DNA from 4 places in the Simplicispira sp. 125 genome. Region 1 is predicted to be linked to each of the others. Evidence: predicted binding sites of a transcription regulator. Region 1 holds the regulator's gene; each other region holds the start of a gene.
The links. The regulator sigma-54, encoded in region 1, starts transcription at its own class of promoters, with help from an activator protein. The targets are predictions, from matches to a motif close to TGGCANGNAANCTGCTTT.
Positions count from the first base shown of each region.

Region 1 (7,542 bases):
AGGCTGCCTCCTGCGCCGCTGGGTGCCTGCCCTGGCGTCTCTGGCCCTGCTGGCTGGGGTGGGCGGGGCGCAGGCAGAAAAGGCCGACCGGAGCAAGCCCATGAACATCGAGGCCGATGCGCTGCGCCACGACGACCTTAAGCAAACCAGCGTCTTTACCGGCCGTGTCGTGATGACCAAGGGCAGCATCGTTCTGCGCGGCGCCCGCCTCGAAGTGCGGCAAGATGCCGATGGGTACCAAGCCGGCGTGGTCACAGCCGACGCCGGGCGCCGGGCGTTCTTCCGCCAGCGGCGCGATGGAGCGCCAGGTGCTCCCGAAGAGTTCATCGAAGGCGAGGGCGAAGTGATCGAGTACGACGGGCGCAGCGACACGGTGCGCTTTGTGCGCAATGCCGAGCTGCGCCGCCTGCGGGGTGCTGTGGTCAACGACGCCATCACGGGTGCCGTGATCGTCTACAACAACCAGACCGATGTGTTCACCGTGGACGGACAGAAAACAACCGGTGATAACCCGGCCAGTGGTGGCCGCGTGCGGGCCGTGCTGTCGCCCAAGGAGGTCGTGCCTGACACGGCCGCGGCGCCAGCGGCTGCAGCTTCGGCGCCGGGCTTGCGTTCCAGCACCACGCTTGGCGGTGGTGCCAAGTGAGCGCCCCATCGATGCCTGCGGGCGCGCAAGCCGCGCCAACGAGCCGCCTGGAAGTGCTGCACCTGGCCAAGTCTTATGGCAGCCGCAAGGTGGTCAAAGACGTTTCGCTGGAAGTGCAAAAAGGCGAAGTGGTCGGCCTGCTGGGGCCCAATGGCGCGGGCAAGACCACATCGTTTTACATGATCGTCGGGCTGGTGCGCAGCGATGGGGGCGATATCCGCATCGACGGCCAGTCGGTGGCGCACATGCCCATCCACCGGCGCTCGCGCCTGGGGCTGTCGTATCTGCCGCAAGAGGCCTCCATCTTTCGCAAGCTCACGGTGCAGGAAAACGTGCGCGCCGTGCTCGAACTGCAGCGCGATGACCAGGGCCAACCGCTGCCTGCAGCCGTGATCGAAGAGCGTCTCACCGCGTTGCTGCAGGAGCTGCGCGTGGACCATTTGCGCGATTCTCCCGCGCTGGCTCTGTCGGGTGGCGAGCGCCGCCGCGTCGAGATCGCCCGCGCGCTGGCGACACAGCCACGGTTCATCCTGCTCGATGAACCCTTTGCCGGCATTGATCCCATCGCCGTGATCGAGATCCAGCGCATCATTGGTTTCCTCAAGGAGCGCGGCATTGGCGTGCTCATCACCGACCACAACGTGCGTGAAACGCTGGGGATCTGCGACCACGCCTTCATCATCAGCGACGGGAATGTGCTGGCCCAGGGCACGCCGTCTGAAATCGTGGACAACGCCGAGGTGCGCCGCGTGTACCTGGGCGAGCATTTCCGGATGTGAGTGTGGCCCCCACGCTCCCTCACTTCGTGTGGTCGCTGCCCCCCAAGGGGGCCGCTTTTTGCCTTGGGGCGGCCCGGCGGCAAAACATAGCCCCCACGCTCCCTCACTTCGTGTGGTCGCTGCCCCCCAAGGGGGTCGCGTTTTGCCTTGGGGGCGGCCCGGCGGCAAAACATAGCCCCCACGCTCCCTCACTTTGTGTGGTCGCTGCCCCCCAAGGGGGTCGCGTTTTGCCTTGGGGCGACCCGGCGGCAAAACCATTGCCGGCCCGGGTGAAAGTGCTCTCATGAAGCCCGGTCTCTCACTGCGCGTTTCGCAGCATCTGGCACTGACGCCGCAGCTGCAGCAATCCATCCGCCTGCTGCAACTTTCCACGCAAGAGCTGTCGCAGGAAATCGAGCAGATGCTCGATGAAAACCCTTTCCTCGAACGCAATACGGAAGATGCGCCGCGCGAGGAGTTCGGTCTGGCCCAGTCCGACGTACCTGCACAAGGGGACGATGCGGCGGCTGAGGTTGCTATTTATTCAGGAGCTGATGGCGTAAGTACATCAAGCCTTGAAGGCAGAAATGATGCGGATTCTGTGGGTGCCTCCGATGAACCCGACTGGGGCGGCGACGGCACCACGGAGATGGCCGCAGACGATGGCGAATGGGGGGGCGACGCCCCTGCGCGCAACAACGGCAGCAGCGATGGCGACAGCGAAGCCGACGCTGCCGATTTGGCGCATGGCCATGAGTCGCTCACGGCATTTCTGCACCGACAGGCACTGGCGCTGCGCCTGTCGGCACTGGACCGGGCTGCGCTGCAATACCTGATCGAATCGTTGAACGACGACGGTTATCTGGAGGATTCCCTGGAATCCCTGGCCCTGGGGCTGGCAGGCGAGAGCGATCTGGAGCAGATCGAAGAGCTGGTGCACCGCTTCACCGTGGCGCTGCGGCTGCTGCAAAGTCTGGAGCCCTCCGGTGTGGGGGCGCGCAATCTGGCGGAATGCCTCACCCTGCAACTCCAGGCACTGCTCCAGGACGGCGTTGAAAATCCCAGCACAGTGCAGAACGCGCTGTGCATCTGTCGGCAACCGTTGGAGTTGCTGGCACGCCGTGATGTGCGCCGCCTCGTTGCGCTGTGTGGCACCAGCGAAGAGCGCACGCGCGCCGCCATGGCCCTGATCGCCCGGCTCGAACCGCGCCCCGGGCGTCGCTTTGCTGATGTGGAGCGCAACATCGTGATTCCCGATGTGCTCGTGACCCGTGTGGGCCGCAGTGGCCAGCAGTTCAATGTGCAGCTCAACCCCGATGTGATGCCGCGCCTGCGTGTGCACGACATCTATGCCGGAGCCCTGCGCGGCCACAAAGGGGGGGATGGACACCAGGCCTTGCAGCAGCGACTGCAGGAGGCGCGCTGGTTCATCAAGAACATCCAGCAGCGCTTTGACACCATCTTGCGTGTCTCGCGCGCCATCGTCGAGCGGCAGAAAAATTTTTTCGTGCATGGCGAACTGGCCATGCGGCCGCTGGTGTTGCGCGATATCGCCGACGAGCTGGGCCTGCATGAATCCACCATCTCGCGCGTGACCACGGCCAAATACATGGCCACGCCGCAGGGCACTTACGAGCTCAAGTATTTTTTCGGCTCGGGCCTGGGCACCGACACCGGCGGCAATGCGTCGAGCACGGCCGTGCGCGCGCTCATCAAGCAGTTCGTCGCCGCCGAAAACCCTGCCAAGCCGCTGTCCGACAACCAGTTGGCAGACATGCTCAAGGAACAAGGCATCGAGTGTGCACGCCGCACCGTGGCCAAATACCGCGAAGCGCTCAAGATACCCACAACCACTTTGCGCAAGGCGCTGTAGACGCAGGTGCGCGGTGTTGGCGGGCCGATGACCGCGAACCGGCGGTTGCCGCGTGATGGCAAGGGCCCGTGGCGTCGCCGTGCTGGGGGTTGATAACCATTCGCCGTGCTGGGCAGAGTTTGCTCCTGGCCCACAGCCTCTCCGGCATGGGTAGACTGTTGCGAAGAAGGAGCTACCGTCCATGAAAGTCATCGACTCCATCGCTGCCCAGGCAGCACTCATTGCTGCGGTGCGCCGCGACATCCACGCCCATCCCGAACTGTGCTTCGAGGAATTGCGCACCGCCGATCTGGTGGCGCAAAACCTGGCCGACTGGGGCATTCCCATCCACCGCGGCATGGGAACCACCGGGGTGGTGGGTATCGTGCACGGGCGCGACGGCGGCGCGTGTGGCCGGGCCATCGGCCTGCGCGCCGACATGGATGCGCTGCCCATGCAGGAGTTCAACACCTTCGATCATGCCAGCCAGCACCCGGGCAAGATGCACGCCTGCGGCCACGACGGGCACACCGCCATGCTGCTCGCAGCGGCGCAGCATCTGGCAAAGCATCGTGATTTCGATGGCACGGTCTACCTGATCTTCCAGCCGGCCGAGGAAGGCGGTGGTGGTGCGCGCGAGATGATCAAGGATGGCTTGTTTGAGCGCTTTCCCATGGAGGCCGTGTTTGGCATGCACAACTGGCCAGGCATGGCGGTGGGCCAGTTTGCGGTCAGTCCCGGACCCGTGATGGCTTCGTCCAACGAATTCAAGATCACCATCCGGGGCAAAGGGGGCCACGCCGCCATGCCGCACACGGGCATCGATCCGGTGCCGATTGCCTGCCAGATGGTGCAGTCGTTCCAGACCATCATCAGCCGCAATAAAAAGCCCGTGGATGCGGGCGTGATTTCGGTCACCATGATCCACGCAGGCGAAGCCACCAACGTGGTGCCCGACAGCTGCGAGCTGCAAGGCACGGTGCGCACCTTCACTCTGGAGGTGCTCGACCTGATCGAGCAACGCATGCGCCAGATTGCCCAGCATGCCTGCGCCGCGCACGACGCCCAGTGCGAATTCGAATTCGTGCGCAACTACCCGCCCACCGTCAACGCCCCCGCGGAGGCTGCGTTTGCCCGCAAGGTGATGGCCTCCATCGTGGGCGATGCCAACGTGCTGGCGCAGGAGCCCACCATGGGCGCCGAAGACTTTGCCTACATGCTGCAAGCCCTGCCCGGGGCCTATTGCTTCATTGCCAACGGCGACGGCGACCACCGCGCCATGGGCCATGGCGGCGGGCCGTGCACGCTGCACAACCCCAGCTACGATTTCAACGATGCGCTCATCCCGCTGGGCGCTACCTACTGGGTGCGCCTGGCCAACGAATGGCTGGGCCAGCCTAAGGGCGCCGCATGATCGGGATCACCGACGCCTTTGCTGGCAGCTACGCCCGCGCCCGCGTGCAGTTTCTGGAGGCCGCGGCCACCGCCGGGCTGCCGATCGAGTCGCACGCCCACCCGCTCAAGGGGCGCGATGGGGAAGACCTGGCCATGGACGTTGTGCGCGACGGCCCACCGGACGCCGAAAAGCTGCTGATCGTCAGCAGCGCCTGCCACGGGGTCGAGGGGTATTGCGGCAGCGGTGTGCAGGTCTATGCGCTGCACGATGCCGCTTGGCGCGAAGAAGCGCGCGCGCACGGCGTGGCCGTGCTCTATATCCACGCGCTCAACCCCTATGGCTTCTCGCACACCCGCCGCACCACGCACGAAAACGTGGATTTGAACCGCAACTTCCAGGACTTCAGCCGCCCCTTGCCGGTCAATGAGGCCTACCGCGAGGTCGAGCCCTTTTTGCTGCCGTCCACCTGGCCGCCTGCAGCCGACAACGTAGCGGCGGTGGAGCAGTTCATCGCCACCCGGGGCGAAGCGGCCTGGCAGGCCGCCATCTCGCAGGGGCAGCATGAATTTGCGCAGGGGATGTTCTTTGGCGGCACGGCGCCCACCTGGAGCAACCGCACCCTGCGCCAGGTGCTGCGCCAGCATGGCAGCCGGGCCCAGCGCATCGGCTGGATTGACCTGCACACCGGCCTGGGGCCCAGCGGCCATGGCGAGCGCATCTATGCCGGGCGCGACGATCCTGCCGCCCTTGCGCGTGCCCGCCAATGGTGGGGGGGCAACGGAGCGACACCCATTACCTCGTTCTACGATGGAACGTCCACTTCAGCGTTTCTGACGGGCCTGATGTGGACCGCCATCTACGACGAATGTCCGCAAGCCCAGTACACCGGCATTGCCATGGAGTACGGCACCCTGCCCATTCTGGACATGCTGCAGGCGCTGCGTGCCGAGCATTGGCTTCACATCCACCCGGAGGCGCCGACAGCATTGGCAGCACAGATCAAGGCGCAGATGCTGGCGGCCTTCTGCACCGACACCGATGCCTGGAAAGGCCAGATCATTGCCCAGGCGCGGCAGGCCTTGTTCCAGGCAGTGCAGGGGCTTGATTGATAGTGTTTTAGGGCTCAAGCGCTTATCCGGTAAGCGCTATAAGCTATAAAATATATAGCATCAATCAACCTGTGCGCCTTGTGTTGCACCATGCCGTGTGTCGCGGTCGTAGGTTTTTTCCAGCGCGGCCTGTTCTGCCAGCAAGCGGTGGCCCAATGCATTGGCTTGCCGCTCCAGAGTGGGGCAGTCCGGGGCCTCGGACAGGGCGGCGATGCCCTGGTCGATGGACTGCGCGGCCCGGCGGCCGAACTGCACATGGCCCTGCTCGTGCTGGTGCAAGGCCCGGGCATAGCGTGCGAACCGGGCCTGCTGTGCATCGCTGGCGGTGCGCAGCACGGGCATTTGGATGCGGGTGGACAGCCGTGTGCTGACGCGGGCGATGCGGCAGTGCCCGGCCGCATCACGGTTCCACCAGAAATTCCAGTGCACGTTCCACTGCGTATGGCCATGAAAACGCTGCCCGCCCTCGCGGATGGGGGTGGCCGCATTGAGGGCCTGGCGCAGTGTCTGGCCAGGCGGGACGTCCACCGTGTACGGCTGCTCGGCGTGTTCTTCCGTGACCTCCGCAAAGGCCATGCTGCAGGCCAGCAGCAGCGCAACTGCCGGGGCCGTGCAGAGCGCGGCTGTTACTCTTCCTCGCCCCACGGCAGCATCATCGTGAGGGTAGAAAGCGCGGCGAATTCGGGTGCAAAGGCGTCGATGATTTGCTGGGGCTCGGGGCACAGCTGGGTGTCGGTGATGACCCCAAACTGCACGCCGCCGCCGTAGCTCAGAATGGACACGCCCAGGCCCACATGGCCCGACTGGGGCACCCAGAACATGCACTGCGTCACGCGCGAGCCGCACAGCGCCAGCGGTTCGCGCGGGCCGGGCACGTTGGTCATCACGGCCGTGGTCTTGCGGCTGAACAGGCCCAGCAGGGCGTCCTGCGCCGGCTTGATGAGCAGGCCGGCCACGGCCAGCAGGCCAAACGCCAGCAGTGGCTGCGTGCTGCCCTTGAGCGCGGCCATGCGGCTGCGCACTGCATACACACGCTCGATCGGGTTGGTGATGCCGATGGGCAGTACCAGCGGCACCAGGCCGAAATGGTTGCCCAGCTTCCAGGCCTCTTCCATGGGCCGCAGGTTCACCGGGATCATGGCGCGGATTTCTTTGCCCGCGGTGTCGTCGCCGTGGCGGCGCAGGTAGCTGCCGATGGCGCCGGCCACGCAGGACAGCAACACGTCGTTGACCGAACAGTTCAGCGCCTTGCCGATGGCCTTGACCTCGTCGAGCGGCAGCGGCGGGCACCAGGCCACGCGCTTGGCGTTGCCGGGCATGCCCTTGAGCAGCGTGGGGGAGTCATCGGGCATGAGGGCCAGTGCGGCCGCATCACTGAGGAGCTGGTAGCCCAGGCGGGCCGCGTCCATCGAACCGGCCAGGCCGTGCTGCACGGCCTTTTCGGGGTCGAGCAGCATGTGCAGCGATTTGGCGGCGCTCTCGCCCACCAGGTCGAGCGCTTTCACGGTCATGCCCGTGAAGGGCTTGATCAGCGTGTCTGCAATCCAGGCCTCGGCGTTGGCTGCGGTCTTTTTGCGGCGTTTGGGGGGCTCTGTACCCCCGTCCACCAGCGACATGGTGACCGAGATGAGGGCAATGCCATCGGCAATGCAGTGGTGCAGGCGCACCACCAGGGCGCTGCCCGGCAGGCCATCGTCGCCCACGAAATCTTCCACCAGATAAAAGTGCCACAGCGGGCGCCGGGGGTCGAGCGGTTTCATGGCCAGGTCGCCCACAAAATT
Region 1 is NZ_QEKM01000001.1:2,687,981-2,695,522, reverse strand. Features, by position in the region: gene lptA (lipopolysaccharide transport periplasmic protein LptA) at 1-646, shown strand, start outside; gene lptB (LPS export ABC transporter ATP-binding protein) at 658-1,425, shown strand; gene C8D04_RS12595 (RNA polymerase factor sigma-54) at 1,709-3,277, shown strand; gene C8D04_RS12590 (M20 aminoacylase family protein) at 3,459-4,670, shown strand; gene C8D04_RS12585 (M14 family metallopeptidase) at 4,667-5,761, shown strand; gene C8D04_RS12580 (DUF922 domain-containing protein) at 5,822-6,337, opposite strand; gene C8D04_RS12575 (wax ester/triacylglycerol synthase family O-acyltransferase) at 6,388-7,542, opposite strand, start outside.

Region 2 (7,542 bases), 2.2 Mb from region 1:
GGCAGCGGTCGAGCAGGGCGAAGATCTCGCCCGCCTCGGTCCGGAACACGGCCACCTCCAGGCCCTGGGCGCGCTGAACGCGGCGTGCGCCCAGCACAGGGATGTCGTCTACGCGGCAAATGGGTTTCCATGTGGTCATCGCTATTCCTTTTGTAGCTGGTAGCGCTTATCTATAAAGCGCTATGGGCTGTTTTTGTATAAATATTGTTCAGACTACGGCGATGGGGGTGAACTGGCGCTGGTCCACCCGCGCTTTGTCGAAATCGAACCAGGGGTCGGGCGCGCCTTCGAGCGCGCCTTGCAGGCGCGCCCACAGGGCTTTGCGGCCTTCGTGGTCGTCGAGCACTTTCTTTTTCACGTAGTCCAGACCCACGCGCGCTACGTAGTGCACGGTGCGCTCCAGGTACCAGCCTTCCTCGCGGTAGAGCTGCATGAAGGCGCCGGTGTACTCCATGACTTCCTCGGCGGTTTTGAGCTTGACGAAGAACTGCGCCACCTCGGTCTTGATGCCACCGTTGCCCGCCACGTACATCTCCCAGCCGCTGTCCACGCCGATGATTCCCACGTCCTTGATGCCGCTCTCGGCGCAGTTGCGCGGGCAGCCGCTGACGGCGAACTTGACCTTGTGCGGTGCGTGCATGCCCACAAAGGCGCGTTCCAGGTCCTTGCCCATTTGGGTGCTGTCCTGCGTGCCCATGCGGCACCACTCGCTGCCCACGCAGGTCTTCACCGTGCGCAGCGCCTTGGCGTAGGCGTGGCCGCTGGGCATGCCGATGTCGCGCCACACGGCCTGCAGGTCTTCCTTCTTCACGCCCAGCAGGTCGATGCGTTGGCCGCCCGTGACCTTGACGGTGGGAATTTTGTATTTGTCCACCACATCGGCGATGCGGCGCAGCTCGTCGGCCGTGGTTTCGCCACCCCACATGCGGGGCACCACGGAATAGGTGCCGTCCTTCTGGATGTTAGCGTGGCTGCGCTCGTTGATGGCGCGGCTTTGCGGGTCGTCCTGCGCCTCCTTGGGCCAGGTGCTGATGCAGTAGTAGTTGATGGCCGGGCGGCAGCCGGGGCAGCCGTTGGGGGTCTTCCAGTCCATGAAACGGAATACCGCGCCCGTGCTCAGCAGCTTGTGCGTGCGGATGGCGTCGCGCACGGCCTGGTGGCCGTGGTCGGTGCAGCCGCACAGGGGCTTGGTTTTGGGCGTGGCCGAGTAGTCGCCCCCGGCGGTGAACATCAGAATCTGTTCGACCAGGCCGGTGCACGACCCGCAGCTCGCGCTGGCCTTGGTGTGCTTGCGCACCTCGTCCAGCGTGAACAGGCCCTTGTCTTTGATGGCCTTGCAGATGGTGCCCTTGGTGACGCCATTGCAGCCGCACACCTCGTCGCTGTCCAGCATGGCGGCGGCCTTGTTGTGGCCCTGGTGGCCGGCGTCGCCCATGTTGGATTCGCCAAACATCAGCTTGTCGCGGATGTCGCCGACGGGGCGGGCGTCGCGCAGCAGCTTGAAGTACCAGCTGCCATCCACCGTGTCGCCATACAGGCAAGCGCCTATAAGCTTGTCGTCCTTGAGCACCAGTTTCTTGTACACGCCGCCGCTCGGGTCGCTCATGACGATCTCCTCGGTGCCCGCGCCGCCCTGGAAGTCCCCGGCCGAGAACAGGTCGATGCCCGTCACCTTGAGCTTGGTGGACGTGAGCGAGCCCTGGTAGCGGTCAATGCCAAACTCCGCTAGGTGGTTGGCCAACACGCGGGCCTGCTCGAACAGCGGCGCCACCAGACCGTAGGCAATGCCCCGGTGCGCCGCGCACTCGCCCACGGCGTAGATGCGCGCGTCGGTGGTGGTTTGTAGCGTGTCGCTCACCACAATGCCACGGTTCACGTGCAGGCGCATCTTTTCGGCGAGCTGCGTGTTGGGGCGGATGCCCACGGCCATCACCACCAGGTCGGCGGGCACCTCGGTGCCGTCCTTGAATTGCACGGCCCGGACCCGTTGTTTCGACGGGGCCTCTTCCCCGTCTGCACGGCCGTTCTCGTTGCCCAGCAGCGCAGCAGTTTGGCCCTGCATGAGGAACTGCATGCCGCGCTCGGCCAGCGACTTTTGCAGCATCTTGCCGGCCACGCTGTCGAGCTGGCGCTCCATCAGCCATTCGCTGGCGTGCACCACGGTCACCTGCATGCCGCGTTTCATCAGGCCGTTGGCGGCCTCCAGTCCCAACAGGCCGCCACCAATGACGACCGCATGCTGGTAGGTGGCCGCCGCATCGATCATGGCCTGCGTGTCGGCAATGTCGCGGTAGGCCAGCACGCCGTCGAGCTCCTTGCCCGGCAAGGGCAGGATGAACGGGTTGGAGCCCGTGGCGAGGATAAGGCGGTCGTATTCGGCGCTGATCTGCTCGCCCGCTGCGCTGGTGCCGTGCACCACGCGGTGCACGCGGTCTACATCGGTGACCGTGCAGCCCGTGTGCAGGGTGATACCGTTGTCCTGGTACCAGGACCAGTCGTTGAGGATGATCTCGTCCACCGTCTGCTCCCCCGCCAGCACGGGCGAGAGCAGGATGCGGTTGTAGTTCGGGTGCGGCTCGGCGCCGAACACCGTGATGTCGTACAGGCCGGGTGCGATCTTGAGCAGCTCTTCGAGCGTGCGCACACCGGCCATTCCGTTGCCTACCATGACCAGCCTGGGTTTTTTCATCGGAGCCCCTCCCTGGGCAATTGCATTGCAGAACATGGGCGCGTTGGATGTGCGCCTGTATGCACTGCAATGCAATGACCGTGCCAGCGTTGAAATGCTTGTGTGCTTTGTCTATGGGTACAGGAGTGCGCACCCTGGCAGTGCGGTAGGCCAGAACCGTGCGGTGCCTGAGGCGTTTGCACCATGCTGGGGTGCTGTGCCAGCGCCTGGTGCGTCGCAAGGTGCGTCTGCGCCATGGCGGCGCACATACCGAGAGAGAAAGCGAAAGGCCCGCACCGTTTGCACGGTGCGGGCCTTGTGGGGCGCCAGAATTCTGGCGTCGGAATGCAGTGTTTAGCTGCGGTTGCCGGTGGCGATTTTGCCGGCGCGGGCAGCGGTCACGGCCTCTGCACGCACAGCGGTGCGGTCCTGGGTGCTGACAGCGCGGGCTGCGTGGTCGGCCACAGGGCCCTTGGCGAAATTAGGCAGTGCTGCATGGCCTTCGGCGCGCACTTCGGTGCTGCTGCGGGTGGATTGGACGCGGGCTTCGAAGTCGGTGCCGTACAGGTCGCCATTGAGTTCAGCGGCTTGTGCGCCGATCGAGGCAAAAGCGGCAACGGCGGCAATGGAGAGGATGCGTGCGGTGTTCATGGTGGTGTCCTTGATGCAGAAAAAATGGTGGGGTGCTCAAGGCGCCTGCCAGGTCTGCAGGCGCCGGGGTTTTTAGCTGCGGTTGCCAGTGGCGATCAGGCCTGCACGGGCGGCGGTCACGGCCTCTGCACGCACAGCGGTGCGGTCCTGGGTGCTGACAGCGCGGGCTGCGTGGTCGGCCACAGGGCCCTTGGCAAAGCTAGCCAGTGCCTGCTGACCTTCGGCGCGCACATCGGCGCTGCTGCGGGTGGACTGGACGCGGGCTTCGAAGTCGGTGCCGTACAGGTCGCCATTGAGTTCGGCGGCTTGTGCGCCGATCGAGGCAAAAGCGGCAACGGCGGCAATAGAGAGAATGCGTGCGGTGTTCATGATGGTGTCCTTTCAAACGTACTCTGTGGATCCGCTGGCCGCAGAAGCCATCGAGTCCTGCGGGGCGGTTTCGGTGAGTCGCCTTAGCGGGTTCGTCTCATCGATGGGTTGAACTGTACGCCCCTATTGGTCATGAAAAAACTACTCAGTCTATAATTGACTATTCCGGTATTTGGAATAATTGGCGTGTCTGGGGTGAGAAATCGGGCGTATACACGGCAGCACACAACTTGGTACAAGGCCCCGTTGCGCTATGGGCGTGGATGGGCTGAAATAGGCTTTTGCAGCCTGTTATCCCGAGGGAGGTGTTCCATGACCGTCGTAGCCGAAATTCTCAAGTCCAAACCGGATTCCATCGTGCAGTCCATCGGGCCCACGGACACTGTTCTAGAAGCGCTGCGCCGTATGGGCGACAAGGGCATTGGCGCACTGCTGGTCATGGAGAACGACGCCATCGTGGGCATCATCACCGAGCGCGACTACGCCCGCAAGATTGCCCTCATGGGCCGTACCTCGGACAAAACCCTGGTGCGCGACGTGATGACGACGTCTGTGCTGTGCGTGCATTCCACCCAGACCAGCGAGCAGTGCATGCAGCTGATGACCAGCAAGCGCCTGCGCCACCTGCCGGTGGTGGACGACGGCAAGCTGCTGGGCATGATCTCCATCGGTGACTTGGTGAAAGACATCATCTCCGAGCAGAAATTTATCATCGAGCAGCTGGAGCACTACATCACAGGTGGTCGCCGCTGAACGACGGCAAGCCCCCCTGGGTCGGGTTTGCCTCTTTGACTGAGGGTAGTCCACTGGCTTTAGATCAGCCTTCGATGCAGCTGATGCGGGATGAATCAGCGGATTTGACACTCCAAGTCACCTTGTTTGATGGGTAATGTGGCCTGCTGCCGCAAGCGATTGGCCAGCGGCTGGGCATGCTAATAGGCCGGTCACGGCCAGGATCTTCGCCACGATACGTAAGCCATTTATGGCGGTGTTATCGCAAGTTCCGTACAGAAAGATGTATTGCACGGCCTTTTCATGCCTGAAACTTGCTAATGGCAGGGCTTTCCCGGTCACGCCTGAGGTCAAGGCCCTTGTATACACCCAGTCACAAACATTTTTTGGACGGAGTTTCCTGCATGACGACTTCTTTGAAACGGCGCCATTTCACTGCCGGACTGGCGCTTGCCCCTTTGGCGGCCAGCGGCTTGCTGACGGGCTGCAGCAATATCCCTGACATCATCAAGATCGGGGTAGCGCAGCCGTTGAGTGGCCCGCTGGCCGCCCTGGGGCAGGATTTGCTCAATGGCGTGAACCTGGCCGTGAGCGAGTTGAATAAGAACAACTACGCCATTGACGGCAAACGCGTCACGCTGGAGGTGGTTGCAATGGACGACCGGGCCGACGCTGCCACAGGCAAAGCCGTGGCGCAGCAGTTGGTGGATGCGGGGATCGTGGCTGTCATTGGGCACCTCAATTCGGGCGTGAGCATCGAGACAGCGCCCATTTACGGTGCCAAGGATATTGCGCAGATTGCGATCTCCACGAACCCAAAGTTCACGCAGCTGGGCTTGTCCACCACTTTCCGCATGGTGGCTAACGACGATCTGCAGGCACGTGCCATTGGCTCGTTTGCTGCGTCGCAGTTTGGGGCTGTGCGCTATGCCGCGCTGGACGATGGGACGCCTTATGGCAAGGGCTTGACCGATGGCGCCGTGGTCCAGCTCAAGGCCGAGAAGCGCGAGGTGGTGCTGCGCCAGTCGTTTGACGACAAGACGGTGGCGTTTGACAAGCTGGCGGAGGAAATCAAGGCCGCAAATGTCGAGGTCATCGTCTCCACGTTGAATGACTTTCAGGCTGTGGCCCTGATTGAGGCGCTTAAAAAGATCGACTACACCCGGGTACGCCTGCTCGGCGGTGACACGATCAAAACCACCGATATGGCCAAGGCGGCCGGCATCATCGAAGGTATTTTTGCCACCTCGCCGGTGCTGGAGGCCAAGGAATTCGTCACCGGTCGCCAGTTCCTGGAGAAGTACCTTGAGGCTTTCAAGAAGCCCCCGGCGTATGGCGGCCACTACACCTACGACAGCATGTATGTGCTGTCGGCAGCGCTGCAGAAGGCCAAGTCGGCCAAGCCCAAGGATGTGACGGCCGCGATGCATTCCATCAACGGCTATGCACCGGTGACCGGCACCATGACCTGGGACGATAAAGGCGAGCAGCGCTACGCCGCCGTGGGCGTGTATGAACTGCGGCGCGGCAATTGGGAGCTGCGCATGCGGTCAGACCGCTGGTAAGCGTGCTGCTCGGCGCGTGAAATGGGCAAGCCTGTGCCAGGGGCCACCGCGCAAAGGCTTGCCCTGCGCGCTGGTGGCTCCCCCCCCTTCTCTTGCAGCGTGTAGCGATATAGGGGTGTGTCTATCTTTCAGCATTCCACCACGTTCACGGCCAGGCCACCGCGCGAGGTTTCCTTGTACTTGGACATCATGTCGGCGCCAGTTTGCACCATGGTCTTGATCACCTGATCGAGCGACACCACGTGCTGGCCGTCGCCGCGCAGTGCCAGGCGCGCGGCATTGATGGCCTTGATGGCGCCCATGGCGTTGCGCTCGATGCAGGGAATCTGCACTTGCCCGCCCACGGGGTCGCAGGTCATGCCCAGGTTGTGCTCCATACCGATCTCGGCCGCATTCTCTGCCTGCGCGGGTGTGCCACCCAGCACGGCGGCCAGAGCCCCGGCTGCCATCGAGCAGGCCACGCCCACTTCCCCTTGGCAGCCCACTTCGGCGCCTGAGAGCGAGGCGTTGAGTTTGTAGATGCTGCCAATGGCGCCTGCCGTGAGCAGGAAGTCGAAAATGCCCGCCTCGTTGGCGCCCGGCACAAAGTTAATGTAGTAGTGCAGCACCGCCGGGATCACCCCGGCCGCCCCATTGGTGGGCGCCGTCACCACGCGGCCCCCGGCAGCGTTTTCCTCGTTCACGGCCATGGCGTAGAGGTTGACCCAGTCCAGCATGGAGAGCGGGTCGCGCAGCGCAGCCTCGGGGTTGCTGCTCAGGCTGCGCTGCAGCTCTGCAGCCCGGCGCCGGATGCGCATTGGCCCGGGCAGGGTACCGCCTGTAGCGCAGCCGCGCCGTACGGCCCCAGCCATGGTGTGCCAGATGGCCCGCAACTGCGTCTGCACTTCGTCGGGGCTGCGCCACTGCGCTTCGTTGGCACGCATGATCTGCGCGATGCCCAGGCCGCTGGTTTGGCACTGTGCCAGCAGCTGTGCGCCGCTGGTAAAGGGGTAGGGTGCCGTGGATGTGGCGTTGCCAGGCGCGCTGCCATTGAGTACGCGCTCACCCGCCGCATCCACCACAAAGCCACCGCCGATCGAGAAGTACTCGGCCACGGTGGTTTCGGCTCCTTGCGCGTCCAGGGCTGCAAAGCGCATGCCATTGGGGTGGCGTGGCAGGCTTTTGCGGCGGTACAGCAGGTGTTCCTTTTCCACAAAGCGCACAGGGTGTTCGCCCAGCAGTGCCAGCCGTTGCTGGCTGCGGATGGTGTCGATGGCCGGGGTGATGTGCTCGGGGTCGATCTGGTCGGGCTCGTGTCCGGCCAGCCCCAGCAGGATGGCGCGGTCGGTGCCGTGGCCGATGCCTGTGGCGGCTAGCGAGCCGAACAGCTCCACGCGCACGCCATGCACGGCGGCCAGCCCCGGCATCTGTTGCAGCTGGCAGGCGAAATGGCGCGCCGCGATCATGGGGCCCACGGTGTGGGAGCTGGACGGGCCGATGCCGATTTTGAAGAGGTCGAAAACGCTGACGGTCATGGTGTGTGGGGTGCGCGGGGGCCGGGCGCAAAAGGGGCCAACA
Region 2 is NZ_QEKM01000001.1:524,667-532,208, forward strand. Features, by position in the region: gene nirD (nitrite reductase small subunit NirD) at 1-139, opposite strand, end outside; gene nirB (nitrite reductase large subunit NirB) at 209-2,689, opposite strand; gene C8D04_RS02485 (DUF4148 domain-containing protein) at 3,023-3,319, opposite strand; gene C8D04_RS02490 (DUF4148 domain-containing protein) at 3,392-3,688, opposite strand; gene C8D04_RS02495 (CBS domain-containing protein) at 4,001-4,441, shown strand; gene C8D04_RS02500 (branched-chain amino acid ABC transporter substrate-binding protein) at 4,825-5,985, shown strand; gene C8D04_RS02505 (L-serine ammonia-lyase) at 6,114-7,499, opposite strand.
Region 2: the regulator sigma-54 is predicted to act here: its motif matches at 2,758-2,775, upstream of nirB (nitrite reductase large subunit NirB).

Region 3 (7,542 bases), 1.4 Mb from region 1:
CAGTAGATGTCAAGTGCAGTGGCGCACGCCCCCCAATGGCCCGCACCACCTGCATGCCTGAGCGTTCGCTGTACGCCCGTTCGACATAAATGATCTCATCACCCTGGCGCATGCTGAGATTGACAGGTTGCTGTATGAGGCGGTGCAACTCGCGCATGGGATGCATGGCTGCATCGCGGACACTCAGGCGCCCTTTGACCAAGTTACCCAATTCCAGAAGGCGCATCCCCAGCCTGTAACTACCTGATTCGGGGCGGTCCACGAAACGGCCAATGGCCAAGTCATTCAGGATGCGGTGTGTGGTGGAGGGGTGCAGTCCGGTTCGCTCGCTGATTTCTTTGAGAGAAATCGCTTCCTCACGCGAGGCAAGCACATCGATCAGTGCAAACATGCGCTCGATGACTTGTACGCTGGGTTTGGCGGGAAGGTCCGGGTCTGTTTTCTTCATGGGGTGTGCAATACGGCAGAAATGTGATTTTACCTTGTGAAATCACGCCGCTTCTCTGGAACAGGTGACTTGCGCAAACCGACCGGGTGCCATTGCTCGTCTGTCAATACTTCATGGGGAAGAAAGCGGGCCTTGTAGTTCATCTTGGGGCTCTCTGCAATCCAGTAGCCCAGGTAGACATGGGCCAGGCCCAGTGTACGGGCCTGTTCAATCTGCCACAGGATGCTGAATGTGCCATAGCTGCTGCGGGCTTGGGGTTCGTAGAAGGTGTAGACCGCCGAGAGCCCATCGTCGAGTACATCCAGTAGCGACACCATGCGTAAAGGGCCCGGGGTGCCTTCCGTGTCCGGTTCACGGAATTCCACCAGACGTGAGTTCACCCGGCTCTGGAGCAAAAACTGGGTGTACTGGTCAATGCTGTCATGGTCCATGCCTCCGCCAGCGTGGCGACCGTTCTGGTAGCGTAGATAGAGTTGGTAGTGTTCAGGGACGAAGCTGGGGCGCAGTACCCGGGCTTGTAAATGGGCGTGCTGTGCCTGGGAGCGGCGTTGGCTGCGATCGGGCTTGAAGTCATTGACCAGCACGCGCAGTGCCTTACACGCTCGGCAACCATCGCAATAAGGGCGGTAGGTAAACATCCCGCTGCGGCGGAAACCTTGTGAGACCAGTTGGGAATAGATGTCGCTGCGGACCAAGTGGCTAGGCGTTGCAACCTGTGATCGGGCTTGGCGATTGGGCAGGTAACTGCACGGATATGGTGCCGTGGCGTAGAACTGCAGTGTTTGTAGAGGAAGGTCGTTGAGTTGCGTCATGCCGCAGGCGCTGAGGGTGGCAGAAGCTCGTCCCAGTATACGGGGTCGAAAGACCAATGCAGTGGTTCCTGCGTGCATGCTGCAGACACATGTTGCAAGAATGCCGTGCGCGAGATTTCCCGTGCGCCGAGTGACGCAAGATGGCCCGTGTTTTGCTGGCAGTCAATCAGAGGAACCTGCTGGTGACGGCACAAGCATACCAAAGCAGCCAAGGCGATCTTGGAGGCATCAGTCGCCAGCGCAAACATGGATTCACCGAAAACAGCGCGACCCATGCCAATGCAGTACAGACCTCCAACGAGTTGACCGCCCACCCAGGTTTCAACACTGTGGGCATGGCCTGCTGCATGAAAGGCGCAATAAGCCTCGATCATCGATGGCACGATCCAGGTGCTGTTCTGTTCTTTGCGTTTTTTTCCTGCGCAATAGGCAATTACCGCCTGAAAGTCGTGGTCTACCCTGATTTCACATTCAGAGTTGGCACGAAATTTTTGGAGTGTCTTGCGCAGTGAACGGTGCAGCTGAAAGTTGCTTGTCTCCAGCACCATCCGTGGGTCGGGTGACCACCATAAAATGGGCTGGCCCGTGCTGAACCAGGGAAAGGTGCCTTGGCGATAGGCTTGAGCGAGATGAGATACGTCGAGATTTCCCCCGGCCGCTAGCAGTCCAGGGGCTGGGCTATCAGGCCCCCAAGCCCGAAGAGGGGCGGGGAATGGATCCGTATTTTCCAGCCAAGGCAGTTCGGGTGACATGGGGTTGGTTAACGAGCAATGTCATGATTGTCGCTGAGACAAGGGGCCTTGAATTCAGACAAATCTGGTGCAGCAGCAATTTGCAAAAAAAAGAGCCCTGAACGGAATCGTTCAGGGCTCTTTTTTTTGGCTCCTCGACCTGGGCTCGAACCAGGGACCTACGGATTAACAGTCCGGCGCTCTACCAACTGAGCTATCGAGGAATGATTGGTATTGAAAAAGCCCCGCTTACACATGCAGGGCCTGAAAATTTTGGCTCCTCGACCTGGGCTCGAACCAGGGACCTACGGATTAACAGTCCGGCGCTCTACCAACTGAGCTATCGAGGAATAAGCCTCAGATTATATACATAAAAAATTGTGAAATTCAGCTGTTTGCCATATTCATACAGGCTCTGGGCGGCACCAGAGCCATGTCAGCACGCAGGCCATGAAAGTGCAGGCCATCGCCGCAGCCCAAATCTTGGGCGTTGTGACAAACAAGATGACTCCGCACAAGGTCATCAGTATCGTCGCGCTCCATTTTGAGCGGCGGTTGACACGGCCGCCGTTGGCCCAGTCGCGCAGCATGACACCAAACAAGGGGTGGTACCACAGCCATTCGTGCAGGCGGGGAGAGCTACGAGCTGCGGCCCATGCGGCCATCAGTATGAATACGGTGGTCGGCAGTCCGGGAACAAACACGCCTATGATTCCCAGCACCAGACACATGATGGCAAACGACAGCAGTGCCCATCGCACCAGCAGCGGAAGCGTGCGGTGAACGGGTGGAGCAGGTCGGCCGGTGCCAGCTGCTGCTGCGGTAGGCTTGCCAGTGGAGGGTTCCATGGTCTGGGTCGGTAGGGCATGGTTTTTAGTCACCGTATTTTGCATCCAGGGCTGTGCTACTGGAGGGAAAGAGCCTGTCCGCAGTACCGGTATGCTGTGGTTCGGTTTGCAGCCCTGCCAATACAAGCGTTGGCAAAAAGATTTACGCTCGCCCGTTACCAACTTTTCTCTGACCATGGCTGTCCACACGATACTGAAAATGGGTGACCCGCGGTTGTTCCGTGCGGTTCGTCCTGTGACTGAATTTGGCACTGATGCACTGCGGCAACTGGTCGCCGACATGCACGACACTATGCGTGCGGCCATGGGGGCAGGGCTTGCTGCACCGCAGATCGGGGTGGATCGTCAGGTGGTGGTCTTTGGCTCCGATGTACCCAACCCCCGCTACCCTGACCGGCCACTGGTGCCTGCCACGGTGCTTATCAATCCAGTGATTACCCCGGTAGGGGATGAAGAGGCGCTGGATTGGGAAGGCTGTCTGTCGGTGCCCGGATTGCGAGGCCGCGTGCCGCGTTGGTCCCACATCCGCTACACAGGCTATGACATGCAAGGGAATGCCATAGAGCGCGATGTAGATGGTTTTCACGCGCGGGTGGTGCAGCATGAGTGTGATCATTTGGCTGGCATCCTGTACCCGATGCGTATGCGCGATTTCACCCAGTTTGGTTTTACTGAGGTACTGTTTCCGGAGATGGATCCAGGCCTGGATGATTGAGCGTCTCCAGCTCTGCGTCAGTCCACAGTCTGGAGCCAGTCGTAAAGCAGACGTCCTCTGGGCCTTCTAGGGAGAAGGTGGAACCACTTCCTTCGGTGACGTCAATGATCAACTGGCTGTTTTTCCAGTATTGATACTGGGACTCGCTGATATAGAAGGGGCAGCCTCCGATTTTCCCGAGCAGCAGGTCGTAACGGCTTGGGGTCAGCTCGCCTTCGAGGTAGCACATCGGCGCACTGCCATCGCAGCACCCGTGTGATTGATAGAACATCAATGCCAAACCGTGCTGCTCTTTGAGGCGATCGATCATGGCCTCGGCAGCAGGCGTCGCTACGACACGTTCGGGCATGGCAGTCCTTTCAAGGTCGGTTGCTGAGAGAAAAAAGGCGGCCAGAGGCCGCCCGTCCTACGTCAGAAGAAGCCGAGTGCCTTGGGGCTGTAGCTTACGAGCAGATTCTTGGTCTGCTGGTAGTGGTCGAGCATTACCTTGTGGGTTTCGCGGCCAATGCCTGATTCTTTGTAGCCGCCAAACGTGGCGTGAGCGGGATAGGCGTGGTAGCAGTTGGTCCACACCCGGCCTGCTTGGATGGCGCGTCCCATACGGTAGGCTGTGCTGCCGTCCCGTGTCCATACCCCAGCGCCCAGACCGTAGGGTGTGTCGTTGGCAATCGCCAGGGCTTCAGCTTCGTCTTTGAACGTGGTGACTGCCAGCACAGGGCCGAAGATTTCTTCCTGGAAAATGCGCATCTTGTTGTGGCCTTTGAACAGTGTTGGCTGGATGTAGTAGCCGCCCGACAGGTCGCCGGGCAGCTGTGCGCGGTTGCCCCCGATCAACACCTGCGCACCTTCTTCCTTGCCCAATGCAAGATAGGTCTCGATTTTTTTCATCTGCTCAACGGAGGCCTGGGCGCCCATCATGCAGTTGGTGTCAAGTGGGCTGCCCTGCTGGATGGCTTTGACACGTGCCAGAGCGCGTTCCATGAAGCGGTCGTAGACCGATTCCTGGATAAGTGCTCGGGAGGGGCATGTGCAGACCTCGCCTTGGTTGAAAGCAAACAGCACCAGTCCTTCGATGGCTTTGTCAAAGAAGTCGTCATCGGCATTGGCCACGTCGGCAAAGAAGATGTTGGGCGACTTTCCACCCAGTTCCAGCGTGGCCGGAATCAAGTTGTTAGCCGCAGCTTGCGCAATGACTCGTCCTGTGGCGGTGGAGCCCGTAAAGGCAATCTTGGCAATGCGGCGGCTGGACGCCAGCGGCATTCCCGCCTCACGGCCATAACCGTTAACGATGTTCAAAACTCCGGGAGGCAATAGGTCGGCAATCAACTCCATCATGACCAAGATGGATACCGGCGTGGATTCCGCCGGTTTGAGTACCACGCAGTTGCCAGCGGCCAGTGCCGGTGCAAGCTTCCATGCAGCCATCAGAATGGGAAAATTCCAGGGAATGATCTGGCCAACGACGCCCAGGGGTTCATGGAAATGGTAGGCAATGGTGTCGCCATCGATTTCGCTCAGACTACCTTCCTGAGACCGCAGACAGCCTGCAAAGTAGCGGAAATGATCCGCGGTGAGGGGAATGTCTGCATTCAGCGTTTCACGAATGGCCTTGCCGTTATCCACCGTTTCTACGTAAGCCAATAGTTCCAGGTTTTGCTCGATACGGTCGGCAATTTTGAGGAGAATGTTGGAGCGCTCTGCGGCAGGGGTGCGACCCCATTTTGTCGAGGCGGCGTGTGCGGCATCCAACGCCAGTTCAATGTCTTCTGCAGTAGACCGTGCAGCCTGGGTGTACACCTTGCCGGTGATGGGAGTGACTACATCAAAGTACCCACCCTTCACCGGTGCAACAAACTTGCCGCCAATAAAATTGTCATAGCGGGGTTTGTATTTGATCTTCGCGTCGGGGGAGCCGGGGAGGGCGTACAGCATGGAATGTCTCCTTGAATGAATGTGTTGACCATGAAGCGATCCACGATTCCCGTGGGCAGTCTTCGCAGGACGTTACGCACAATGCATGCCAGCCTTTGTTTGGGTAGTTTGATGGCGTGAAGCCAGTGTTCTTGCTGGTTTAAGGCGAAAGCGAGGCTGTACCGGGTGTCCCAGTGTGCTGCCAGGTGGTACAGGGTGTTGCAAAACAGAACAACTGGGTGGGTTTTCCTGCTGAAACTGAAATACACCCTGGCGCACAATGGGCCTGTCACCATGTATGCCGCAATGGCGACGCCGGAGATGGCGCACCCATCCTGGCCACTGAACCATCAGGAGACAAACGGCCATGCCCCCTTCCGCTCTTCCGGATAGACCCGTTCCGCGCCTGCTCAGACAGGCACGCCGCCAACTGATGAACAGCGGCAGCTTGCCGCCCGACATGATTCAGTCGGAGTTATCCCGCTCCTGGTTGCGAAGCTGGAATGCCGGTTTACAGCCTTGCGGTCGAACTCCAGGCGTCCCGCATGCTTCTGCTGCACAACTGGCCCGGGCGCTCGAAATTCAGCGTGAATTGGTCGCGCATGCGCGACCAGTGATGGAGTTTTTGTTCGACCAGACACGCGACAGCGACAGCATGGTGGTGCTGGCCGGGACGGACGGCATGCTCTTGCATGCATCAGGAGACCCTCAGTTTGTGGACCGTGCCGAGCGAGTCGCGTTGCGCCCGGGTGCCACATGGCATGAGCAATACCGCGGTACGAATGCGATTGGCACGGCACTTACGGACGATCGTGCGCTGGTTGTGCACGCCGATGAGCATTTTCTTGAGCGCAATGGTTTCCTGACCTGTGCCGCAGCCCCCATTCACGCCCCCGATGGCCATTTGCTGGGTGCACTGGATGTGTCCGGCGACTACCGTGGCTACCATCGTCACACCCTTGGTCTGGTACGGTCGGCCGCGCGAATGATTGAGCACCGGCTGTTTGAGACGCGGCACGACCTGCGCCAATGGGCTGGATTGCGATTGCGTCTTCATGCCCAGCCTGAAGGTCTGGGAACCATGACGGAAGGTTTGTTGGCAGTGCGGGGGGATGGTGTGCTCGTCGGCGCCAGTGTTTCGGCCCTCGATCTTCTAGGCCTTGTCTGGCAAGACCTGGGACAGGTGCGGTTGGATGCAGTTTTGGTGGAACCACTAGACCAGTTGTTCGATTGGTGTCAGCGATCGGTGCATATTCCGCGGGTCGTACACACAACATCAGGAGAATCCGTCTGGTTGCGGGCCGAGACGGGGCGTTCGCTGCAATACACGCGCGGCGCGCAGTCACAGTTGCCCGAGGCGGGGCAAAGGAAGGATGCGCTGGCGGCGCTGGACACGGGTGATGCAGTGATGCAAGCAGCGATTGCGCGTGCACGCAAGGTGATGGATAAGCCGATTCCCTTGCTGCTGCAGGGGGAGTCGGGCGTGGGCAAAGAGATGTTTGCCCGGGCCGTGCACGACAGCGGCACACGCTGCACAAAAGCCTTTGTCGCGGTGAACTGCTCCGCTTTGCCCGAGAACCTGATAGAGGCCGAACTGTTTGGTTATCAAGGGGGCGCATTTACCGGTGCCCGCCGCGAAGGCACGCCTGGGCGTGTCCGAGAGGCACATGGCGGAACCTTGTTTCTGGATGAGATCGGAGACATGCCGTTGTCTTTGCAGGCCCGGCTGTTGCGTGTCCTGCAAGAGCGCGAGGTCGTGCCCTTGGGGGGTGGAAAACCTGTGCCAGTGGATTTTTCCCTGGTCTGCGCAACCCATCGGCAGTTGCCTTTGGAGATGCAGGCAGGACGCTTTCGCGAAGATCTGTATTACCGCATCAATGGTCTGACACTGCAATTGCCCGCTTTGCGTGAGCGCTCCGATTTTGACCATCTCTTGGAAACTCAGCTCTCGCGCCTGGTGCCCGATCGCCCGATTGCCGTTGCTGCTGGATTACGCGACAACTTGCGTCGGTATCCCTGGCCGGGGAACGTGCGTCAGCTGGCAAATGCCTTGCGCACGGCCTGCGCGCTGCTGGAA
Region 3 is NZ_QEKM01000001.1:1,276,184-1,283,725, reverse strand. Features, by position in the region: gene C8D04_RS05825 (IclR family transcriptional regulator) at 1-448, opposite strand, end outside; gene C8D04_RS05820 (arginyltransferase) at 478-1,260, opposite strand; gene aat (leucyl/phenylalanyl-tRNA--protein transferase) at 1,257-2,012, opposite strand; tRNA gene C8D04_RS05810 (tRNA-Asn) at 2,140-2,215, opposite strand; tRNA gene C8D04_RS05805 (tRNA-Asn) at 2,266-2,341, opposite strand; gene C8D04_RS05800 (YbaN family protein) at 2,396-2,839, opposite strand; gene def (peptide deformylase) at 3,015-3,554, shown strand; gene C8D04_RS05790 (DUF779 domain-containing protein) at 3,508-3,903, opposite strand; gene adh (aldehyde dehydrogenase) at 3,966-5,486, opposite strand; gene C8D04_RS05780 (sigma-54-dependent Fis family transcriptional regulator) at 5,914-7,542, shown strand, end outside.
Region 3: the regulator sigma-54 is predicted to act here: its motif matches at 5,560-5,577, upstream of adh (aldehyde dehydrogenase).

Region 4 (7,542 bases), 1.2 Mb from region 1:
TAACGTACCGCGTGATGGCTTTCGATGCGTTGGCAGAACATGCCAGCCGTGCGGAGCGCACAGAAATTTTTCGCCGCTACCGCATTTCTCTGCTGGGTATTGGCGTGCTTTGTGGGTATCTGGGGGCCGCGCCAGCGATCGTCTGGGCTTCAGGCATTTTGTTTGCTGCGGCATTTTTCGTTTTGATCCCACTGGCCATCTGGATTTACACGCTGGTCTTCGCTTTCTCCTCCCTGTGGTTTGCCCACTTCTGCCTGGCCGCCCTGGAGCGGCTGAGGGCTGAGGTGCCGATGGCTCCTGCCCGCTTAGATGCCGTCGAAGTGCTGGAGGCGCCTTCCTCGTTGGCGCCATCCCCGGATGATCGTCCGCCGCTTCTGGAGTCTGTTGACAAATGACGCAGCAATTTGGCCTCATCATCGTCGGTGATGAGATTCTTTCGGGTAAGCGTGCGGACAAGCATCTGTCCAAGGTGATTGAAATACTGGGTGCGCGCGGGCTGCCGTTGGCTTATGCCGACTACGTCGGCGATGATCCGGATCGCATCACCAGCACTTTGCAGCGGGCTTTTGCCTCGGGTGATGTGGTGTTCTCGACGGGTGGCATCGGTGCCACGCCAGACGACCACACACGCCAATGTGCAGCCCGCGCCTTGGGCGTGGAGTTGGAGTTACACCCTCAGGCTGAGTTGTTGATCCGTGAGCGCATGCAGGAAATGGCGCGTGAGCAGGGGACGTTGTATGAGGCTGACCGGCCCGATAACGTGCACCGCCTGAACATGGGCGTTTTTCCGGTGGGGGCCTCGATTGTTCCAAACCCCTACAACAAGATACCAGGGTTCAGTTGCGCCGGGGCAGGATCTGGGCGGGTGTATTGCGTGCCCGGCTTTCCGGTCATGGCCTGGCCCATGATCGAGTGGGCGCTGGACACCGACTACCCCCATTGTTTCAACCGTGCACCGCAGGTCGAGCATTCGATCATCGTGTTTGGGGGGCTTGAAGCCATGTTGACCCCGCTGATGCATCACATCGAGGACAGCTATCCCCCAATCCGGGTGTTCAGCCTCCCGAGTGTGGATCATCCGCAATACGGTCGCCATATCGAGCTCGGAGTCAAGGGCCCCGCATCCCTGGTGCCTGCGGCTTGGGCGGATCTGGTTCGTGGTTTGCACAATGTTGGTGCGGCGTGCGGCCCTGAATTGGTGCGGACACTTTAATATTGGCGGTTTTGTAACGTTTTGCACCAAAAAAATGCGTGCAAAGGCCGGTGGTGCGAGGTGTGCGCTTTGCCCGGTGTCCGTCAGAACCCGCAGATGGCTGGCATGCAAACTGCTTTGCATATTGCAGAAAATATTTTTAACCAACGCTTTTCCCAGGAGTACCCGATGGCCAAGACCGTTGCAGATGTAATGAAGATGGTGCAAGAAAACGAAGTCAAATTCGTCGACTTCCGCTTTACCGACACCCTTGGCAAGCAGCACCACACCACGGTGCCGGTGTCGCACTTTGACGAAGACAAGTTCTCGTCCGGACATGCCTTTGACGGGTCGTCGATTGCCGGCTGGAAGGGTATCGAGGCGTCGGACATGCAGCTTATTCCCGACCCGAATACTGCCAACATCGACCCCTTCTTTGAAGAGACGACGTTGATCTTGAGCTGCGACGTCATCGAGCCCAGCGACGGCAAGGCCTACGACCGCGACCCGCGATCCATTGCCAAGCGCGCTGAGGCCTACCTCAAGGCCTCGGGTTTGGGCGACACGGCGTTCTTTGGGCCCGAGCCCGAATTCTTCATCTTTGACGGCGTGCGATGGAGCAACGAACCTGGCAAGGTGATGTATGAGATCGAAGAATACGAAGCCCCTTGGAATTCGGGCCGCGACCTCGAAGGCGGTAACCGCGGACACCGTCCTACGGTCAAGGGCGGCTACTTTCCGGTTCCGCCTGTGGACAGCACGCACAACCTGCGCGCCGAGATGTCGCTGATTCTGGAGTCGATGGGTATTCCGGTGGAAGTGTTCCACCATGAAGTCGCTGGTGCTGGTCAGAACGAGATTGGCACACGTTTCAGCACTCTGGTGCAGCGCGCCGACTGGACGATGCTGCAAAAGTACGTCATCCATAACGTTGCCAACGCCTACGGCAAAACCGCTACCTTTATGCCCAAGCCCTACGCAGGCGACAACGGTTCGGGAATGCATGTACACCAGTCGGTCTGGAAGGACGGCAAGAACTTGTTTGCTGGCGATGGCTACGCCGGTTTGTCGGACTACGCCCTGTACTACATCGGCGGCATCATCAAGCACGCCCGTGCGCTCAATGCGATTACCAATCCAGGCACCAACAGCTACAAGCGCCTGGTGCCGCATTTTGAAGCCCCGGTGAAGCTGGCCTATTCGGCCAAAAACCGCTCGGCTTCGATCCGTATCCCGTATGTATCCAACCCCAAGGGCCGCCGTGTCGAGGCACGTTTCCCTGATCCACTGATGAACCCTTACCTGGGGTTTGCTGCGCTGTTGATGGCAGGCCTCGACGGTGTCGAGAACAAGATTCACCCCGGCGAAGCCGCTACCAAGGACCTCTACCACTTGCCACCCGAAGAAGACAAGTTGGTGCCCACCGTTTGCCATAGCCTCGACCAGGCGCTGGATGCGCTCGATACCGACCGTGCCTTCCTGACCAAGGGCGGTGTGTTTTCCGAAGCAATGATTGATGCCTACATCGAACTCAAGATGGGCGAGGTCACGCGCTTCCGCCAGGCCGTGCATCCGGTCGAATACGATATGTACTATTCGCTGTAAGCGTGAAGCGCTTTTGAAACAGCACATTTAAAGGCGGCCTCCGGGCCGCTTTTTTTCTGGGGAACCCTGGGCGCCACGGTGCATCCCATGGCATTTCGTTGCAGTTCAATGCATACATTGGATTGGAGATCGGCCCTGTTTGGGTGATACTAAGAAGCAACCCTGCACGATGCGTGCGAGCACACTGTATGAAAAAGACCTTTCTCTCCTCGCTACCTGCTCTGACCCTTCTTGCCCTGATGGTGGCGCCAGTGGGCGCACAGGATCGTATTTATCGCTGTGGCAATGAGTACACCAACAATGCCAATCAGGCTAAGGAGCGGGGCTGCAAGCCGGTTGAAGGAGGTAACGTCACGGTTGTCGAGGGCGTACGCAATGTCCCGGCCAGTGGTGCTGCAGGGGCCAAACAGTCTGCCTCCCCGCCTTCCGCGCCCCGCGTGAACCCCAATGACCAGCGTGCGCGTGACGCTGACGCCCGTGCCATCCTGGAGTCTGAATTGCGCAAGGCGGAAGCGCGCCACGCTGAACTCACCAAGGAATACAACAACGGGGCGCCCGAGCGCAACGCGCTTGATCTGCGCAATACCCAGCGCTATGCAGAGCGCACCGCCGAGATCAAGGCCAACCTGGCCCGCAGTGAGAGCGACATTGCGGGCATCAAGCGTGAACTGGCGCGTTTGCCGTCCCCTTAATCGGGACGGGTGATGGCTGCCAACTCCCCGCACGGGCCACAGCGCCTGCTGCAGGTGCTGGACATGCTGTCGCTACTGGTAGCGGTACTGCGGATCGATGGATCCCTGCTTTACGCCAATGCTGCACTGGAGCAGCATTTGGGCGTGTCGCGCCGCACCCTTGAAGGTACTGATTTTTCCCAGTTTTTCACCGATCCTGCCTTGCTGCAAACCGCATTGGCCGGCACCCGCAGTAAAGATTTTGCGGCCCTGCGCTACGAGGCCAGTCTCAAGCGCCTGCACCAGGAACCTGTGCCTGTGCATGTGAATGTGGCCCCCACCGAAGTTCAAGGCGAAGTGCTGGTGGAGCTGTGGCCGCTGGAACAACAGGTGCGCCAAGACCGCGAAGAGCGTTTGCTGGAGCAAGCCCAGGCACACAAAGAGCTGATCCGCAACCTGGCGCACGAGATCAAGAACCCGCTGGGCGGTATCCGTGGGGCAGCGCAGTTGTTGGAGATGGAGTTGGATAGCCCGGATCTGGCCGAATATACCCAGGTCATCGTCCACGAAGCGGATCGCCTGCAAAGCTTGGTGGACCGCCTGCTGGCACCCCACCGCCACCCGCACCAGGTGGGTGACGTCAATATCCATGAGGTTTGCGAGCGCGTGCGTTCGCTCATTCTGGTGGAGTATCCGCAGGGCCTGCGGGTGCAGCGTGATTACGACACCTCGATTCCCGAGTTTCGGGGCGATCGGGCACAGCTCATCCAGGCGGTGCTCAATATCGTTCAGAACGCCGCGCAGGCGCTGACCGACCGGATAGCGCAGGGCGATGCCTGCATCACGCTGCGCACGCGCGTGGCACGGCAGGTCACTTTTGGCCGTCAACGCTATAAGTTGGCACTGGAATTGCATGTCATCGACAACGGGCCGGGTGTGCCCGACGCCATTCGGGACAGAATTTTCTATCCGCTGGTGTCGGGCCGCGACGGCGGCTCGGGCTTGGGGCTGACGCTGGCGCAGACTTTTGTGCAGCAGCACCATGGACTGATTGAATGCGAGAGTGTGCCGGGACGCACCGACTTTCGCATCCTGCTTCCCTTGCCCTGAGCACCGTTCAAAGGCTTCTAGAAACGCAACCAGTGAAAGTGTGACCACCCATGAAGCCGATCTGGATAGTAGATGACGACCCCTCGATCCGCTTCGTGCTCGAGAAGGCGCTGGCGCGCGAAAACCTGCCCACGCGCAGTTTCTCCCACCCCAGCGAAGTGCTCGACGCGCTGGCGGCCCAGAGTGCCGGCGGGTCCGATCTGCCTGGGCCGCAGGTGTTGGTGAGTGATATCCGCATGCCGGGCGGCACGGGCCTGCAATTGCTGGAGAAGGTGCATGCCATCCAGCCGGGCCTGCCGGTGATCATCATGACCGCCTATTCCGACCTGGACAGCGCTGTGTCGGCCTTCCAACGCGGCGCTTTTGAGTATTTGCCCAAACCGTTTGACATCCCCAAGGCGGTGGAGCTTATCCGCCGCGCGGTGCAGGAGAGTCAGCGCGAGGATGTGGCGCAGGACAGCCAGGATGTGGCGCCCGAGATGTTGGGCCAGGCCAGCGCCATGCAGGATGTGTTTCGCGCTATTGGACGGCTGAGCCAGAGCCTGGTCACGGTGCTCATCACGGGCGAGTCTGGCTCAGGCAAAGAGCTGGTGGCCCGCGCCTTGCACAAGCACTCGCCTTGCGCTCAGGGGCCGTTCGTGGCGATCAATACAGCAGCGATCCCCAAGGATCTGCTGGAATCCGAGCTTTTTGGCCATGAGCGCGGCGCCTTCACGGGTGCGCAGACACAGCGGCGTGGACGGTTTGAGCAAGCCGAGGGCGGAACGCTGTTCCTTGATGAAATCGGTGACATGCCGTTTGACTTGCAGACACGGCTGCTGCGCGTGTTGTCGGATGGCCAGTTCTACCGTGTGGGCGGACATGCCACCGTCAAGTCCCATGTGCGCGTGATTGCCGCCACGCACCAGAATCTGGAGCAGCGTGTGCTGGACGGTGCGTTCCGTGAAGACTTGTTCCATCGGCTCAACGTCATTCGCCTGCGCTTGCCCGCACTGCGTGAGCGCGCTGAAGATGTGCCCATGCTGACCCGGCATTTTTTGCAGGTGAGTGCGCGGCAGCTGGGCGTGGAGCCCAAGCGCATTGACGATACTGCGCTGGCGCGCCTGGGGCAGTTTGCCTTCCCGGGCAATGTGCGCCAGCTGGAGAACATCTGCCACTGGTTGACCGTCATGGCGCCTGCACAGGTGATCTCGGTGCAGGACCTGCCGCCCGAAGTGCTGCATTTCAGCCCTCCGCTTGCTTCTTCCTTCACGCCGTCAATGCAGGCGGTTCCGACGCCAGCCCCCGCATCCGTGCCGGAGGTGTCCGAGCCCGGTCCAACCGCTGGTCCAGATCTGAAAGATCCCCATGCAGCGACCGTGGTGACGCCCACATGGGAGCTTGCGCTGGATGCCGAGCTGCAGGTGCTTTTGTCCAGTGCACAGGGCGATGTCTGGGACAAGCTCATGCACCGTTTTGAGTCACGCTTGATCTGCGCTGCACTGGACGCCACCCACGGACGGCGCATGGAAGCGGCGCAGCGCCTGGGCATTGGGCGCAACACCATCACGCGCAAGATCCAGGAACTTGGTCTGGATACAAAAAATAATGATGAAAATACTATTTAACGCCCTATCCATAAGCGGTAATAGCTATTAAATAAATAGCAAAAATTCAACCTGGAAATTTTCCTTTTGCCATTGATCCAGGGATTGGCGGCCCGGGCGCCACGCCCGGTTGGGACTGGGGCCTGTCCTACAACCAGGCGCTCCGTGGGCTGACCCTTCGTTTTGTTGATCGCTTCAAGAATGGGGCACTGTCAACCAAACGGAGAATTTCTATGTCGGATTTCAACGATGCCAACCGTGACCCCCTGACCAACGAGCCGGGCGCTCACCCTGTCGGCACAGGCCTGGGCGCAGCCATGGGTGGTGCTGCAGCGGGCGCGGCTGCGGGTGCTTTGGGCGGCCCTGTCGGTGCTGCCGTGGGGGGCGTGGCAGGCGCCGTGGTCGGTGGGCTCGCCGGCAAGGCAGCAGCTGAGTCAGTCAACCCCACTGCGGAAGATGCCTACTGGCGCGACATCTATCAGCGTGAACCTTACTACGTACATGGCCGCACCTATGACCAATACCGTCCTGCCTACAAGTTGGGTTGGAGTTCGGTGGGTCGTTACGAAGGCGATTTCGACACCGTTGAGCCGCGTTTGGCCGATGACTGGCGTGCTCGTCATGCTGACCAAGGGTTGGCGTGGACCGACGTTCGCCCCGCCACACGCGCTGCGTGGGAACGCGCCTCGCGTGTTCACGCCATCGACAACGACGACGTGGTTGATACGCTCAATGATTTGCTGGAGTCAGCCCGCGATGGTGAATACGGCTTTCATGCATGTGCCGAGCATGCCGACTCGGGTGAACTCAAGGGCATCTTCCAACGCCATTCGCGCGAATGTGCCGCCGCTGCGATGGAACTAGAACATGAAATCCGTCGCTTGGATGGCGAACCCGCTTCGGGTGGCACCGTGGCGGGTGCATTGCACCGTGGCTGGGTGTCGGTGAAGACGGCCCTCTCCATCCAGGATGACAAGGCGGTGCTTGAGGAGTGCGAGCGAGGCGAAGATGCTGCTGTGGCCCGCTACCGCAAGGCCCTGAAAGCGACACTGCCCTTGGATGTGCGAGCGTTGGTGGAGCGCCAGGCCCAAGGTGCGCAGCGCAACCACGATGAAGTGCGTGCCTTGCGCAACCGTTTCTCGATGCAACGCTGAAGCGTTTGCTGACGCACCTTGGCCGCTGTGCGTTATGGCTGCTGCGACCGGCGTGGGCCGCACCGCCATCTGTTTGCGGGGGCTCCAACAAAAAAGCTGCCAGGGAAGATCTGGCAGCTTTGGGGGGGATGTTTGTTCTGACCGCTGGGGGCTCTTGTGCGGATGGACAATCGCCTTGCGGTGGTGGCTCAAGCGAGAGTGACAACCACCGGAGCGTGGTCGCT
Region 4 is NZ_QEKM01000001.1:1,473,794-1,481,335, reverse strand. Features, by position in the region: gene C8D04_RS06710 (EI24 domain-containing protein) at 1-395, shown strand, start outside; gene C8D04_RS06705 (molybdopterin-binding protein) at 392-1,213, shown strand; gene glnA (type I glutamate--ammonia ligase) at 1,382-2,797, shown strand; gene C8D04_RS06695 (hypothetical protein) at 2,986-3,489, shown strand; gene glnL (nitrogen regulation protein NR(II)) at 3,502-4,578, shown strand; gene ntrC (nitrogen regulation protein NR(I)) at 4,629-6,185, shown strand; gene C8D04_RS06680 (PA2169 family four-helix-bundle protein) at 6,398-7,318, shown strand; gene C8D04_RS06675 (exodeoxyribonuclease III) at 7,507-7,542, opposite strand, start outside.
Region 4: the regulator sigma-54 is predicted to act here: its motif matches at 1,315-1,332, upstream of glnA (type I glutamate--ammonia ligase).